3 regions of the Rhodococcus sp. SJ-3 genome follow, and region 1 is predicted to be linked to each of the others. Evidence: riboswitches for the same ligand, from Rfam matches in the RefSeq annotation. Region 1 holds a riboswitch; each other region holds the start of a gene.
What was found. Region 1 has a riboswitch for thiamine pyrophosphate ahead of ACTDXD_RS17275 (3-oxoacyl-ACP reductase). Riboswitches for the same ligand answer to the same signal wherever they lie in the genome.
Positions count from the first base shown of each region.

Region 2: another riboswitch for thiamine pyrophosphate. It lies ahead of thiO (glycine oxidase ThiO); the one in region 1 lies ahead of ACTDXD_RS17275 (3-oxoacyl-ACP reductase).
Region 3: another riboswitch for thiamine pyrophosphate. It lies ahead of ACTDXD_RS20370 (TenA family protein); the one in region 1 lies ahead of ACTDXD_RS17275 (3-oxoacyl-ACP reductase).

Region 1 covers NZ_CM123306.1:3,702,074-3,705,344, reverse strand. Annotated here, with positions in the region: gene ACTDXD_RS17285 (ABC transporter permease) at 1-663, shown strand, start outside; gene ACTDXD_RS17280 (DUF998 domain-containing protein) at 668-1,258, shown strand; TPP riboswitch at 1,302-1,393, shown strand; gene ACTDXD_RS17275 (3-oxoacyl-ACP reductase) at 1,448-2,227, shown strand; gene ACTDXD_RS17270 (LLM class flavin-dependent oxidoreductase) at 2,227-3,271, shown strand, end outside.
Region 2 covers NZ_CM123306.1:804,760-808,030, reverse strand. Annotated here, with positions in the region: gene ACTDXD_RS03695 (NUDIX hydrolase) at 1-363, shown strand, start outside; gene thiE (thiamine phosphate synthase) at 368-1,069, opposite strand; TPP riboswitch at 1,096-1,210, shown strand; gene thiO (glycine oxidase ThiO) at 1,206-2,270, shown strand; gene thiS (sulfur carrier protein ThiS) at 2,267-2,482, shown strand; gene ACTDXD_RS03675 (thiazole synthase) at 2,475-3,271, shown strand, end outside.
Region 3 covers NZ_CM123306.1:4,375,341-4,378,611, reverse strand. Annotated here, with positions in the region: gene ACTDXD_RS20380 (TetR family transcriptional regulator) at 1-1, opposite strand, end outside; gene ACTDXD_RS20375 (carboxylesterase/lipase family protein) at 57-1,598, opposite strand; TPP riboswitch at 1,682-1,778, shown strand; gene ACTDXD_RS20370 (TenA family protein) at 1,771-2,481, shown strand; gene ACTDXD_RS20365 (ABC transporter substrate-binding protein) at 2,511-3,271, shown strand, end outside.

The DNA of each region.
Region 1 (3,271 bases):
CCGATCGGCCTCCCGCTGCTCATCCTTGTCATGAGTGCGGCGACCGCGAGCGGCGAGGTTGTGATCAACGGACGCTCAGCGCTCGATGTGTACGTTATGCCGCTGGTGTTCACGATCATCATCGCCACGATCGGTGTCATCAACATGCCGAGTTTCCTGGCGTACTACCGTCGCACGGGGATTCTGCGTCGACTGTCGGTGACACCGGCGTCTCCTGCGATGGTCCTGGTGGCACAGGTCGTGGTGAGCGTGCTGCAGACCCTGGTCGGGCTCGGTGCGGCGCTGATCGTCGCGATCGTCTTCTTCGACGCCCGGCTACCTGTGCACCCAGGCACTGCTCTCGGTGTCTTCGTGCTTTCGATGGCGGCGATGTATGCGGTGGGAATGATCGTCGCGGCGATCTCCCCGACCCCGAACTCCGCGGTGGCGATCGGTCTCGTCGCGTTCTTCGCACTCGGCGCGACCGGCGGCTTGTTCGGCAGCATCGATTCGCTCCCGGAGCCCGTTGCCGCGGTGGGAGAGTGGCTACCGTTCGGCGCCTCGTCGCAGGCCATGTCCGCGGCATGGGCCGGAAGTCCGGCCGATCCGGCCCATTTCGTCGCGCTCGGCGTGGCGATCGTGACCGGTGTCGTCGTTGCGGCGGCGCTCTTCCGGTGGGAATGACCGCGTGACGATCATCGGTTCGGTCGCGCTCACGGTCTTCGTCGTGGTCTTCCTCGTCGAGGGGTGGACCCGCCCCGGCTATCACCCGGTACGCCAGCCCGTCAGTGCGCTCGCACTCGGCCGCCGAGGCTGGATCCAGACCACCAACTTCATCGCGTGCGGCGTAGGAGTGGCCCTCGGATCCGTCGGCGTCGCCGACGCATTCGGCAGTGTGTTGCTCGGCGTGACGATCGGAGTGTTCGGCGTCGCCCTCGTACTCTCGGGACTCTTTCCGATGGATGCGATGCGTGGATATCCGCCGGGCACACCGGACCGCACACCGACGGTGTACACGCGCCGCCACAAGATTCATGACCACGCGGGTGCAGTCGTGTTCACCTCGCTTCCTGCAGCCGCGATCATCGCCGCGTTCACGGTGTCCGGCGCCGCGTGGACATGGTTTTCGGGCCTGACCGCCGGCGCGCTGAGCATCGGCTTCGTCGCATTCGGGCAGGCGTGGGAAAACGACGCCCGGCTCGCCGGGCTCGTGCAGCGGGTGGTGATCACCGTGGGCTGGGCGTGGCTCGCGTTGCTGTTCGCCCATGCCGGAACGTGACGTGCTCCGGCGTTGCCCGTGCACACTGCTAACCTGGGGTTCGGAACTCGACACGGGGTGCCGGAAACGGCTGAGACCACACCCGTAGAACCTGATCTCGATCATGCGAGCGAAGGGATGCCGAGTCGGCAACAGACCAGTGGACCGATGCCGCCTGTGTATCCCTCGCTCCGAAGGGAAGGCGCCACAATGGCTCTCGTCACAACGTCACTGCAGAATCAGATCGTCCTGATCACCGGCGCAGCCCGCGGGCTCGGCAGCAGCATCGCGCAGGCCTTCGCGGACGAAGGCGCGTCGGTCGTGGTGAACTACCGGCGCAGCGGCGATGCAGCACAGGCTCTCGCCGAGAGCATCGGCTCCGAACGAGCGATCGCCGTGCAGGCCGATGTCACCGACCGCACGCAGGTACAGGCTGCGTTCGACCGGGCGCGCGAACACTTCGGACGTCCGGTGACCACCGTGGTGAACAATGCCCTTCCCGACTTCTCCTTCAACGGTGACGCCCGAGACAAGGCCGACGAGATCGGTTACGGTGCGTTCGCAGCGCAACTCGAAGGCATCGTCGGTGGCGCGGTGAACACGATCCAGGCCGCCCTGAGGGGCATGCGCGAAGCCGGCGGCGGCAGCATCGTCAACATCGGGACCAACCTGTTCCAGAACCCGGTCGTGCCGTACCACGACTACACCGCGGCGAAAGCGGCCCTGCTGTCGACGACCCGCACCTTTGCTGCGGATCTGGGCCCCGAAGGCATCCGGGTGAACATGGTGTCGGGCGGACTCCTGCGCACCACCGATGCATCGTCCGCGACACCTCCTGAGGTCTTCGACCTGATCGCCGCGTCCACCCCGCTGCGTGCGGTCACGACGCCGGAGGACTTCGCCGCCGCCGTGCTGTTCTTCGCGTCCGACTGGTCGCGAGCAGTGACCGGGCAGAACCTCGTCGTCGACGGCGGGCTGGTGATGGACTGATGCCGGTGGTACGCACCCTGCATCTGGGCGCATTTCTGTACGGTGCCGGGCATCATTCTTCGGCGTGGCGGCACCCGGACTCCGCCGCGGAGCGCATCGGCGACATCGCCTACTTCGAGGAACTCGCGCGCACCGCCGAACGGGGCTGCTTCGATGCGGTGTTCTTCGCCGACGGGCACAGTGTGAACACCGCGTACACGGCGGGCACGACGTGGTTTCTCGAACCGCTCACGGCGCTGTCTGCGATGGCGCGGGCCACTGAGAAGATCGGCCTGGTCACCACGGTGTCCGCAAGTTTCTACACGCCGTTCCACGCGGCCCGCATGCTCGCCTCGCTCGATCACATCAGCGGTGGACGCGCCGGTGCCAACATCGTGACCTCGATGTTCGACGCCGAAGCCCGCAACCACGGACTCGAGTCACTACCGGCCCACGCCGAACGATACGGGCGAGCGGCGGAGTTCATCGACGCGATTGTCGCGCTGTGGGATTCGTGGGAAGAGCACGCCGTGATCGCGGACCGCACTGCCGGGCGTTTCCTGGATGCCGACGCGATCCACCGGATCGAACACCACGGTAGACACTTCCGAGTGGACGGCCCGCTCACGGTGCCACGCTGCCCGCAGGGACGCCCCGTGTTGTTCCAGGCCGGCGCCTCCGACACCGGACGCGACCTCGCAGCACGCCACGCCGAGGCCGTGTATTCGGTCGCCTGGGACCTTCCGGCAGCGCTCGAGTTCGCTACCGATCTGCGGTCCCGCACCGCCGCCGCGGGGCGTGATGCCGCGTCTATCGCGATACTGCCCGGTCTCGTCACCTACGTCGGCCGCACCGACGACGAAGCACACGCGAAGAAGGCCGCATTGGACTCTCTTCTCGATGTCGAGGGTGCTCTCGCCCAGCTCGGGTCGTTCACCGGCCGGGACTACACCGGTCATGCTCTCGACGCTCCGGTTTCGGACCTGCCTCCCATATCGGAGTTCACCGGCCCGCAGGGGCGGTACGCGACGGTGCAGCGAATCATCCAGACGCAGCGTCCCACGC
Region 2 (3,271 bases), 2.9 Mb from region 1:
GACCGTCCCGGTGCGACAGGTGCCCTGCTCACCGGCATCGCGGCGGCCCTCCCACGCACCGTCGAACTTCCCGACAGAACATTCGGGTGGGTGTCGCGGGTCGAGGCGGTGCTCGAAGGCCGTGCGCGTAGCGCGATCGTCGACAACGACCGCACCCGCGTGCACACCGCGGACGGCAGTGGCGACGACGAACTCGCGCGGCTTGCCGCAGCAGTTGCTCCCGATACTTCGGCTGTTCCCGCTACGGCGACCGCGCTCGATCCGGCCGTGACAGTGGTGGTGACCGCCGATCGGGGACTGCGTGCGCGTCTGCCCCACGGCACGATGACGCTGTCCCCGTCGGCAGTACTCGGCTGGCTGTAGGACGTCAGACAGGCAGCGCAGCCTTCAGCGCTGCCGCGGCAGCGCGCGGGTCGTCGGCCTTCGTGATCGCGCGCACCACCGCGATGCGCTGGGCGCCCGCGTCGAGCACCTGCGGGAGACGTTCGAGATCCACACCGCCGATCGCGAACCACGGTCGCTGCGGATGCGAAGCGTGTACCTCCCGGAGGACGTCGAGTCCGGCTGCTGTGCGCCCCGGCTTGGTCGGGGTGTCCCACACCGGACCGGACGCGAAATAGTCCACTCCGTCCTCGCCGTCGGCGAGCACGGCCTGCGCGCGGCTGGCCGTGGACCGGCCGATGACGATGTCGTCGCCGAGGATCCTCCGCGCCTGCTTCACCGGCAGGTCGCCCTGTCCGAGGTGCAGAATGTCGGCGCCTGCGGCGAGCGCAATGTCGGCGCGGTCGTTGACCGCGAACAGTGCCCCGTGGCGTGCACACGCATCGGCGATCACCTCGAGCGCGGCGAGTTCCTCACCGGCCTCCAGGCGGCCGAACTTCTTCTCACCTGCGGAGTCCTTGTCGCGCAACTGCACGATATCGACGCCGCCGACCAGGGCTTCCTCGATGAACCGGGCGAGATCGCGGGTGTCGCGACGGGCATCGGTGCACAGGTACAACCGCGCGGTCGCGAGGCGTCCACGGGGGTCGGGATGGCTGCCGCGGTAGGTGGTCGGGTAGGTCGTCACGGACAAGACGGTAGCCTCTACCTCGAAAGTGACAACACGGGAGTCCCGAGGAACGCGGGGCTGAGAGGGGGCCTGCCGGCCCCGACCGTTATGACCTGAACCGGATCATGCCGGCGCAGGGAGTGAGGTGGATGTCGTGTCGACAGTAGCGGTCATCGGTGGTGGCGTGATCGGTCTGGCCGTCGCGTGGCGTGCAGCCCGCGCGGGATGGACGGTCACCGTCCACGATCGTGCCCCGGGCACCGGCGCATCCTGGGTTGCGGGCGGAATGCTCGCACCGTTGTCGGAAGGGTGGCCCGGGGAAGAGCACGTCCTCGATCTCGGGGCGGCCTCGCTGCAGCGCTGGCCCGCACTCGCGCACGACCTCGAATGCGAGACCGGCATCGACGTCTTCACCGCGGGTGCATCGCTGACCGTTGCTCTGGACGCCGCGGACGCCGCCGACCTGCGCACGATCGCAACCTGGGTGGCGGAGCAGGGCCACGAGATGCGCATCCTCACCCGGGCCGAGATCCGTGATCTCGAACCGTCGCTGGGTCCGCGGATCAGGCTCGGCCTGCTGGCCCCCACCGAACTGTCCGTCGACAACAGAAGGCTCGTCGAAGCGCTGCATCGCGCTGCCGTCGCCGCGGGTGTGCAGTTCGTCCAGGCTTCCGTCGGCGACCTCGACGAACTGTCCGACGACCGCGTCGTGCTCGCCGCGGGGTACGCATCGGCGCGACTGTGGCCGGACCTTCCGGTCCGGCCGGTCAAAGGTGAGATCCTGCGGCTGCGCGTACGCCCCGGAGCAACCCCGCCGCCGCAGCACACCGTGCGCGGCAGTGTGCACGGACGCCCCGCGTATCTGGTGCCACGCGCCGACGGGATCGTCGTGGGAGCGACCCAGTACGAAGCGGACGACACCGAGGTCACGGTCGCGGGAGTGCGCGACCTGATCGCCGACGCCGAAATGCTGTTTCCCGCGATCGGTGAGTACGAACTGCACGAGGCGAGCGCGGGGCTGCGCCCGATGAGTCCTGACAATCTGCCGCTGATCGGCAGATTGTCGGATCGGGTGATTGCTGCTACCGGGCACGGCCGCAACGGAATTCTGCTCACCGCGATCACGGTCGACTCGGTGCTCGCCGAGCTCGCCGACGACCCGCTCGCCGAGGTGGCACATGCAGATCCCCAACGATTCGCGAAGGAGAGCGTGCGATGACGAATCAGATTTCGGTCGGTATCACCGTCAACGGTGAGGAGAAATATTTTGCAGACGAACCGACCATGACGGACCTGCTGGCCGAGATGGGACTGCCCGAGAAGGGCATCGCGGTCGCCGTCGACGGGGTGTTGTTCCCCCGGGGACGCTGGAGCGAGAAAATCGGCAAGGGTGCGCAGATCGAGATCCTCACGGCGGTGCAGGGTGGCTGAACACGCACTCGCGCGGGTGGACCCGGGGCAGGATCTCCCCCCGCTGACCATCGCCGGGCGATCGTTCTCGTCCCGGTTGATCACCGGCACGGGAGGTGCTGCGAACCTTGCAGTGCTCGAGGACGCGCTCGTTGCCTCGGGTACCGAATTGACCACTGTGGCGATGCGTCGGGTCGACGCGACGTCGGGAACGGGCGTGCTGGACCTGCTGGTTCGGCTCGGGATCGCGCCGCTGCCGAACACCGCGGGGTGCCGCGGAGCGAAGGAGGCGGTCCTCACCGCGCAACTGGGCCGGGAAGCGCTCGAAACCGATTGGGTCAAGCTCGAAGTCATCGCCGACGAACGAACCCTGTTGCCCGACGCGATCGAATTGGTCTCTGCTGCAGAGCAGCTCGTGGACGACGGGTTCAATGTCCTGCCGTACACCACCGATGATCCGGTGCTCGCGCGTCGCCTGGAGGATGTCGGGTGTGTCGCGGTGATGCCGCTCGGATCGCCGATCGGGACGGGGCTGGGTATCGCCAATCCACACCACATCGAGATGATCGTGGAATCCGCTGGGGTACCCGTCATTCTCGACGCCGGTATCGGTACTGCCTCGGATGCTGCCCTCGCCATGGAACTGGGCTGCGACGCGGTGCTCCTCGCCACGGCGGTCACCCGAGCGAAGGACCCGGCGTTGATGGCATCAGCGATGCGTCACGCGGTCGAAGCCGGCTTCCGTGCTCGGCATGCCGGACGCATTCCCAAGCGATTCTGGGCCCAGGCATCGTCGCCCCTGGATCCCTG
Region 3 (3,271 bases), 670 kb from region 1:
TGTTCCAAGGGTTGCACACGCGTTCAACGACGTCAAGACTGCGCCCCCGACCCGGTTCAGGAGAAACCCATCACCTGCGCGCCCCACACCTCACGCATTGCGCCCTCCGGATCCGCGACCACTGTGTCCCGTGCATCGATGAGTAGGGTGGCCCGCTCGCGCGGCTCGTACTGCGGCCAGTGCTTCGACGCGTCCAGCGCGGCAGGAACCGCGTGCTTCGCGAACGCCAACCATCGCCGCTGAATCCTGCCCGACACCTCGATCGCACTCCTACGCCCACCGAGCCAGAAACTCGGATCTCGACCGAGCGTGCCGAAATTACCGAATACGTAGGGTAATTCGGTTGCATGCCCGGCGCCGATCCGCGCCGCCTTGAGCATCGGCGTCGCGTGGTCGAAGCGGTACACCCACGTCTGGGAATGCTCGGAGTGCGCTTCCGCCACCCACAACACCGGCATCCGGAACCCGGCGTCGCGCGACAAGGCCATCGCCCCGCTCGGCTTCGGCAGATCGGGATACGCTGCGGCGATTTCGGCGAGCCGTTCGGGCTCGAGATCGGGGCGGTCCTTCGCAAGCGCCTCCAGCATGGCGCGCACGGACGAATCGTCGACCGGCATCAACGGCGACTTCATGAAACGGAAAATCGACGGCTCGTCCTTGTTCGAACCGATGATGAGCGGCACCCGGTGCGACAGGCCTTTCTGGAATGCCGCGACCGGGTACTTGGGCACGAGGTCGCGATCGACCACCGGCGTCATGGCCAATGTGCCCGGAACTTTCGTGGGGATCTCCCCGACCACCGTTTCGGCCGCCTCGACGAGCTGCTCGAAAGGCATCTGCCGGAGACGCCCCACCCGAGCCGGAGACACCTCGAGGATCCCGAGGAACCGCTCGGCGACCACCGCGGCACGCTCACGACCGTATACCGACGTCGCCGGCGGCGACTGCGCGATCGCCCGATGAAACAGCCCCTCCGCACGAGGCACCGTCATCAGCGTCGTGACGGAGCCCCCACCGGACGATTCGCCGAACAGGGTGACATTATCCGGGTCGCCTCCGAAGTCCGCGATGCAGTCGCGGACCCATTCGAGCGCCGAAATTTGATCTCGCAGACCTAGATTCGACTCATATGTGTCGCCGGCGGACGAGAACGACGACAGATCGAGGAATCCGAGGGCACCCAGGCGATAGTTGAGGGTGACCACCACGACGTTCCCCGCTTCACAGAGCGCACGTCCGTCGTAGATCTTCTGACCCGAGTAGCCGATGACATACGCACCACCGTGGATCCACACCATCACCGGGCGCTTCTCGCCGTCCGGTTCGGGCGCCCAGATGTTGAGAGAGAGGCAGTCCTCCCCGATCGACATCTCGGACGAGATTCCGATCGGGCTGTTCGGGCTCTGTGGAGCGATCGGACCATACCGCTCGCAGTCGAGCACGCCCGACCACGGCCGGGGGCTCTCCGGCGAGCGGAATCTCATGTAGCCGCCGGTCGGGGCCGCGAACGGGATCCCTTTCCACGAGTACACCGCGCCGTCGCGATACCCGCGGGCGTCACCGTACTTGCATCCGACAACGAGCGTCTCGGCGTCCACATGACCTCCCGGTGAGCTTCTCGCATCCCAACGTACCCATCAGCAGCCGCGCCCACGGCCCGCCCGGGGTGCTATCGTCGCCTCCGACCGACACGGGGTGCTTCGCGACAGCGGGGCTGAGATCACACCCGTCGAACCTGATCAGGTAATGCTGACGAAGGGATGATTCGGGATGACTGTGCCTGCGCACGATTCACCGACCGACCGTTTCACCGATGTCCTGTGGGACCGCACGAAGGTTCTGCGCGACTCCATCGACGACCTCGAGTTCCTGCGCCGCCTGGGCGACGGCACACTGCCACTCGAATCGTTCCGCTTCTACATCGAGCAGGATGGGCTCTACCTGGCCGGATACGCCAAAGCCCTCGCGCTGCTTGCGTCCAAGGCGCCCGACCCGGTCACCGGCGCATTCTGGGCGACGAGCTCCGCGACGGCGGCCACCGAAGAGTCCTCGCTGCACCAGCGCCTTCTCCACGGTGGGGTACTGCCCGCCAACGACGCTCCTGTCGCCCACTCCCCCGCTTGCCTCGGCTACGTCTCGTACCTGACTGCCACGGTGGCGACCGAGCCGTACCCGGTGGGTGCCGCCGCAGTGCTGCCGTGCTTCTGGATCTACGCCGAAGTGTGCCGCGATCTGGCGTCTCGCGCGGCCGACGTGCTCGCCGCCGATCCGGCCCATCCCTACGCACAATGGGTGGCTGCCTACGACGACCAGGACTTCCAGGATTCGGTCGCGGGTGCACGTGCACTGGTCGATGCCGCCGGAGCCGCGGCGACCGAGACCGAACGAGACGCGATGATCGATGCCTTCATCTTCGCGACCCGCTACGAGCTCATGTTCTGGGACACCGCCCTGAACACGCATCCGTGGCCTGCGTCGTGACGCTCCGGCACCGGATCACCGCCCTCACCATCGCTGTCTGGACCCTGTGCACTGCCACTGCGTGCGCCAGCGGCGGTTCCGACGACACGATCCGGTTCGCACTCGACTGGACTCCCAACACCAACCACACCGGTCTGTACGTAGCGTTGCAGGAAGGATTGTTCGACGACGCCGGGCTCGACGTCGAGATCCTTCCTTACAACGATGCGTCACCCGACACTCTCGTCGACGCGGGCAATGCGGAATTCGGGATCTCGACGCAAGGAATGGCGACGTTCGCACGCGCCGCAGGAGCGCATACCGTTTCGGTCCTCGCCCCGTTACAACATTGGGCGACAGGTATTGCGGTCAAGTCCGACCGCGGCGATCTCACACGGCCGGCAGACCTCGACGGCCGAATCTACGCAGGTTTCGCCGATCCAGGTGTCTCGGAGACATTGGCGCAGGTCATCCGCAACGATGGCGGGCGAGGCGAGTTCGACGAGGTCGTTCTCGGAACGTCGGCGTACGAGGCCGTCTATTCGGGCACCGCGGACTTCACCGTCTCGTATCTGGCGTGGGAGGGACTCGAAGCGGAGCATCGTGGATTGCCGATGCGCTATTTCGACTACACCGACTACGGATTCCCCGATCAGTACGCGATCGTCGTCAACGGCAGCGAGGACTGGCTCGCCGAGAACCCCGATCGTGGTCGCGCGTTCGTGCAGGCACTGCAGCGTGGCTACGAGATCGCTGCCGACGATCCCGATCGAGGCGCGCGTGCACTGCTCGACGCCAACCCGGGTGTGTT